2 regions of the [Clostridium] celerecrescens 18A genome follow, and region 2 is predicted to be linked to the other one. Evidence: riboswitches for the same ligand, from Rfam matches in the RefSeq annotation. Region 2 holds a riboswitch; the other holds the start of a gene.
The links. A riboswitch is a leader RNA that binds a small molecule or an ion and turns the genes downstream of it on or off. The one in region 2 is predicted to bind thiamine pyrophosphate.
Positions count from the first base shown of each region.

Region 1: another riboswitch for thiamine pyrophosphate. It lies ahead of thiT (energy-coupled thiamine transporter ThiT); the one in region 2 lies ahead of thiC (phosphomethylpyrimidine synthase ThiC).

Region 1 is NZ_PGET01000001.1:192,286-195,410, forward strand. Features, by position in the region: gene H171_RS00955 (cyclodeaminase/cyclohydrolase family protein) at 1-419, shown strand, start outside; gene H171_RS00960 (bifunctional 5,10-methylenetetrahydrofolate dehydrogenase/5,10-methenyltetrahydrofolate cyclohydrolase) at 437-1,273, shown strand; gene thiT (energy-coupled thiamine transporter ThiT) at 1,334-2,005, opposite strand; TPP riboswitch at 2,032-2,130, opposite strand; gene H171_RS00970 (DMT family transporter) at 2,336-2,761, shown strand; gene H171_RS00975 (helix-hairpin-helix domain-containing protein) at 2,864-3,125, shown strand, end outside.
Region 2 is NZ_PGET01000001.1:5,123,903-5,127,027, forward strand. Features, by position in the region: gene thiW (energy coupling factor transporter S component ThiW) at 1-350, opposite strand, end outside; gene thiC (phosphomethylpyrimidine synthase ThiC) at 433-1,740, opposite strand; TPP riboswitch at 1,839-1,945, opposite strand; gene trpA (tryptophan synthase subunit alpha) at 1,997-2,770, opposite strand; gene trpB (tryptophan synthase subunit beta) at 2,763-3,125, opposite strand, start outside.

The DNA of each region.
Region 1 (3,125 bases), 4.9 Mb from region 2:
AATTTTTAAGGCTTGCAGATGAAGACGAAGTTGTATTTGTTCCATTGGCGGCTGCATACTGCCTTCCCTCTGGTACGGAGGAAGAAAAACTTCATAAGACTGAAATCTTAGAAACCCACCTTCTTGCCGCCTCTCTGGTTCCTCTCATGGTCATGGAGCGTTCCATGGAAACTCTTGATATCCTGGAATTTCTGGCAGAGAAGGGAAGCCGCCTTGCTGTCAGTGACGTAGGCGTGGGAGTCCAGTTTATCCGTTCCGCACTGCTGGGAGCCAAGATGAATGTTTCCATCAATACAAAATCCATGAAGGAGCGGGAAAAGGCCGGACAGCTTCAGAGTCAGGCGGAACATCTGGCTGAAGAAGGAATCAGAAAGGCAGATGCCATCTATGCGAAGGTAGAAGCTGCGTTAAAGGCTTAATAAGGAGGAAAACAGACGTGATAACCTTAAAGGGTGCAGCCGTATCTGCAAAAATCAAGGAACAGGTAGAAACGCTTTTGAATGATTTAAAGGGAAAAACCCCGAAGCTTGCCATTGTGCGGGTAGGAGAACGGCCTGATGACTTATCCTACGAACGGGGAGCTTTAAAGAAGATGGAAAGCTTCGGTCTGATGGGGGAAAGCTTTGCATTTTCCCAGGACATCACTGATGAAGCATTTAAGGAAGAATTTGCAAAGATCAATGATAACCCGGACATCGATGGCATCCTTCTCCTTCGCCCTCTGCCAAAGCAGATAAAGGAAAAGGATATTGAACATATGATTGACCCGGGAAAAGATTTGGATGGCATATCCCCGGAAAATATCGCCAGGGTATTTGCCGGGGACGATACAGGATTTGCTCCCTGTACGGCAGAAGCGGTGGTGGAAGTCTTAAAAGCCAATGATATTTCCCTGACAGGAAAAAGAGTAGCCATCGTGGGCAGAAGTATGGTAGTTGGCCGCCCCTTATCCATGCTGTTGCTGAAGGAGAACGCTACGGTTACCATCTGCCACACCCGCACGGAGGATTTAAAGGAGACCTGTAAAAATGCTCAGATCCTTGTGGCTGCTGCCGGACGTGCAAGGATGGTGGATGCATCTTATGTAGGTAAGGATGCCATAGTGGTTGATGTGGGAATCAATGTGGACGAAGACGGAAAGCTTTGCGGAGATGTGGATTTTGATTCTTTAGAAGGAACAGCTTCCATGGCAACTCCTGTACCAGGAGGTGTAGGAGCGGTGACAACGGCCGTACTGGCCAGGCATCTGGTTTTGGCTGCCCTTAAAAGATAAATCATTTTTTGCGTAAAAAAGTAAAACAGAGACACTGCAGAAAAGCAGTGCCTCTGTTTTTTATCCGTTTAAAGCCTGCCGCTTCACCTGTCCGATAGCTCCAAGTACAGGTGGGAAATACAGGATTAATACAGTTAATACCAACTCTGGCAGGATATAAGTGGCATTATAACCCAGAGTATAAACCAATGGAGGTATGCCCTCTGGTGTATAGGAGGCAAAGAATATATAACCGGAAACAACATGGAATAAGTACCGACCTGTAACTCCCACAATATATCCGGCTACAAGGCCGTGCTTTTTGTTACTGAACAGCCCGGAAAGACCCAAAGCACCGAATGCCAAGGGATAGTCAAGAAGAACCTGGATCGGAGCGAATATATAGGGGTTCGTGATAAACTGTAAGATTCCATAGGCTATCCCGGTCGTGATCCCGGCCTTTACACCGTAAACATAACCGATGAGGCAGATGAACAGCATGGAAAACAATGTGATTGAGCCGCCAAAAGGAAGGGAGGCTACTTTGATAAAGGAAGTTACTGTTGCAAGCGCCATTGCACCTGCGCAGTAAACCAGCTGTCGGGTCTGCAGCTTTTGAGATTTAGAAGACGATCTGCCAAGAAGATGCAGGGCAAAAAAGATCGCAGCAAATAGAACGATTACCAGCAAGTATCCTGCCGGCCTTAATAAATACTCTTCATTTTCCGCAGAGTAAGTTAGAAAAAATGACATAAAAAATCCTCCTTTGTGTGCGCAGGAGGGGACTACTATTGCTTCCTTACGCCGGCATTATCCGGTTCAAGTAGTGAGGGTTCGGTTTCTACCAATCTCAGCCAATGGCTCCCCTAGCGTGTGTAATTTATACAATTTTGCTGTGAGTATAGCGCAAAAACACAGGCTTGTCAAGCCTTATCAAGTCATGTTTTTGCATATCTGATCCATAACCAAATTGTAAATTCAGTATAAAAATGCAAATAAAGCACAACCTAGTAAAAGAAGTAAAGTTGAAATAAAGTCCGCTTGATTAATTATTAACAAATTGGAGATACGGAGGTTGTTTTAATGACAGGCTTTATTATTGCTCTTATATCCGGAGCGCTTATGAGCATACAGGGAGTTTTTAATACGGGAGTGACAAAGCAGACCAGCATGTGGGTTTCAACAGGCTGGGTACAGCTGACTGCATTTTTGACCTGCCTCATTCTGTGGTATTTCTCCGGCAGGGAGAACATTACCGGCCTATTTGATGTGCAGCCCAAGTACTTATTGATTGGCGGCGTTATGGGTGCATTCATTACCTATACAGTAGTAAGGAGTATGGGAACCCTGGGTCCGGCCAAAGCGGCTCTGATCATTGTAATTTCTCAAATCATTGTAGCCTATGCCATCGAGTTGTTTGGCTTATTCGGTGTTGAAAAGGTGGGTTTTGAATGGAAGAAGCTGATCGGTGCAGTTGTTGCCATTATCGGAATCATGATATTTAATTAATTTGGAAATAGTGCTTGTATTTACTTATTTCTTTAGGTAGAATAGTAACATAGGCTGAAGATGGTATCCTTTTTTGGAGATTTTTGTAAGAGGAGGGATATCATGGATTACCAGAAAGTTAAAATCATCCTTATCGCCCTGTGTGTCTTAGGGGCGGGTGTATGTTATGGCTTCAGCAGAAGCCAGGAGGTTCACAGGCCAGGGGTTTCTTTGACAGAGGAATCGTCTTTATATTCCGGGGAAAGTGTTATCGGAATTGAAGCAGGTGATGGCACGGAAGCTTTAACAGCAGAAGAGGACAGTTTAGGAAGTGCAGGAGAGGAAACGGCCCTGCCTTTCTATGTACATATCTGCGGAGAAGTTG
Region 2 (3,125 bases):
CCAAGATAAGCAGGCAGAAGCTTCCTGGTTTTTTGAAACAGATAAGCACCAAGAAACGCACCGGCCATGCTTCCTGGAAAGGCAAGCAGGCTTCCGGTTCCCATGAGATTCCGTATAAGAGAAGTACAAAACGCCATGGAAACTCCATAGACAGGCCCTAAGAACACCCCAGCCATAACATTAGCCAGATGCTGTACCGGAAAGCATTTGGAAGCTCCCACCGGGATGGAAAAACCTGAGAGTGCAACGGTAAGAGCGGTCAGCATTCCGCTGATCACCAGCTTTTTCACCCGAACTCTTGAACCGGCAGAAGAGTTGCTATAAATTGTTGAAGATATTTGATCTTTCATGAAATTTCCTCCTGTTTATGTAATTTCGACCTAACAAGTAAGGTTGCGGATTGCAAATATCCGATTGGCTTACCGCAAAATATTATTCATCAAAAATATCCACGATCTCCCCATCTAAAATCCGGTTCATATTTTTCATGGCGCAGAAATTGCCGCACATGGAACAGGTATCTTCTTTTTCCGGTTTTGAAGCGGCACGGTAGCGTCTGGCCTTTTCCGGGTCAATGGCAAGCTGGAACATGGTTTCCCAATCCAACCGTTTTCTGGCATCGCTCATCTTATGATCCCATTCCTTAGCACCCCTGATGCCTTTTGCAATGTCAGCCGCATGAGCCGCGATCCGGGCCGCAATGATTCCTTCCTTCACATCTGCTTCATCCGGCAGCCTCAAATGTTCCGCAGGTGTCACATAACAGAGAAACGCTGCTCCGGCAGCAGCAGCCATTGCTCCGCCGATTGCTGCGGTAATATGGTCATATCCCGGTGCAATATCAGTGACTAGAGGTCCCAGAACATAAAAGGGTGCTCCCTTGCAGACCGTCTCCTGTATTTTCATATTGGCTGCAATCTGATCCAGGGGCATGTGGCCGGGACCTTCAATAATGATCTGTACATTCTTCTCCCAGGCCCTTCTCGTCAGCTCTCCAAGGGTCACCAGTTCCTCCACCTGGGAAATATCAGATGCATCTTCAATGCAGCCCGGCCGGCAGGCGTCCCCAAGGCTTAAGGTCACGTCATGCTTCTGGCAGATTTCCAGTATGCGGTCATAATGCTCATAAAAGGGATTCTCCTCCCCGGTCATTTCCATCCAGGCGAAGATGATAGACCCACCTCTTGAAACAATGTTAGTCAGCCGTTTTGCTTCTTTGAATCTTTTGGCGGTCTGTTTGTTGATCCCAACGTGAATGGTCATGAAATCCACCCCGTCTTCCGCGTGCATTTCCACGATCTTAATCCATTCCCCGGCGGTGATTTCCCGAAGCGGTTTGTGATAATAAACCACAGCATCGTAAATAGGAACCGTACCAATCATAGCCGGACATTCACCCGTCAGCTTTCTGCGGAATTTCCGGGTATCTCCAAAGGAACTTAAATCCATAATGGACTCTGCCCCCATGAGAACTGCGTCCTTTACTTTCTCAAGCTCCAGGTCCAGATCATTCAAATCCCTGGATGTTCCCAGATTCACATTGATCTTTGTTCTCAGCATGGAGCCGATCCCGCTGGGTTTTAAGCTGCTGTGATTCTTATTGGCTGGAATGGCGACTTTTCCTTCCGCTACCAGTTCCCGCAGCTTTTCGGGCTCCCATTGTTCGTGCTCAGCTACCGTCAACAGTTCCTTTGTCAGAATACCTTTTCTTGCGGCATCCATTTGTGTGGTGTAATTCATGTTTATTCCTCCTTCTTCTCGCGAACGGAGGGATTGTAAGGGCTTTTTGAAAAACAAGAAAAAGAGCCCATACCAACAGGTATAGGCTCGGAAATATGCAATCATCCCATATGAATCCCTACGTTGGCATTACCCAAATCAGGTTATAAAGGTCGAAGTTGATTACTTCCTCTCAGCCCGCCTACGAGCTCCCTCTTGTGGCACTAGTGTAGCATTCCCCTTCCTCCTTGTCAAGGAAAACATCCCTTACCAGCCATCAGCCGGAAATGGCGGACTTCATTTCCCTTACATAGTCGCAGACAGGCCCTACACAGTCTTTTCCATATTTTGCGGCAATTTTTACAATGGCGCTGCCCACAATGACGCCGTCCCCATGTTTGCTCATCTCCCTTGCCTGCTCCTGGGTGGAGATCCCAAAGCCGATGGCACAGGGAATGTCTTTTGCCTCCTTTACAAAGGAAATCATTTCGCCAATGTTGGTATTGATTTCCGATCTCACCCCGGTTACGCCCATGGAGGAAACGCAGTAGATAAATCCTTCTGAGTCAGATGCAATGGTCCGTATGCGCTCCCTGGAAGTGGGGGCGATGAGGGAAATCAGTTCGACCCCGTATTTTTTGCAGTAGGGCAGCAGTTCCTCCCTTTCTTCAAAAGGCATATCCGGTACGATCAGGGCGTCAATGCCGCACTCAGCCGCATTTTTTAAAAACCGTTCGCTTCCATACACGAAAACCGGATTGATATAAGTCATAAAGGCCAGAGGAACATCGGTTTTCTGGCGGATCCGTTTTACGGTTTCGAAAAGCCTATCCGTGGTAGTTCCTGAAGCCAAAGCCCGCATATCTGCTTCCTGGATCACGATCCCCTCTGCAATCGGGTCAGAAAAGGGGATTCCAAGCTCGATCAAATCCGCTCCGGCCTCGGCCATGGCAGGAACCAGCTCTTCCGTGGTGGCAAGGTCGGGATCTCCTGCCGTAATAAATGGGATAAATGCCTTTCCTCTTAAAAATACTTCTCTTATTCTACTCATAGATTTCAACCCCCTTGTAACGGGCAATGGCTGCCACATCCTTGTCGCCCCGCCCAGATAGATTAATGACAATGACCTCATCTTTTCCCATGGAAGGAGCGATCTTTCTGGCATAGGAGACGGCATGGGCGCTTTCTATTGCAGGAATGATCCCTTCCAGACGGGATAAGTATTCAAAGGCTTCCACAGCCTCCTGATCCGTAATGGAGACATAGCTGGCTCTTCCTGAGTCGTGGAGGGCTGCGTGCTCCGGCCCGATGCCGGGATAGTCAAGTCCTGCGGAGATGGAGAAAACAGGGGCGATCTGGCCGTACTCATCCTGGCAGAAATAGGACTTCATGCCGTGGAAGATTCC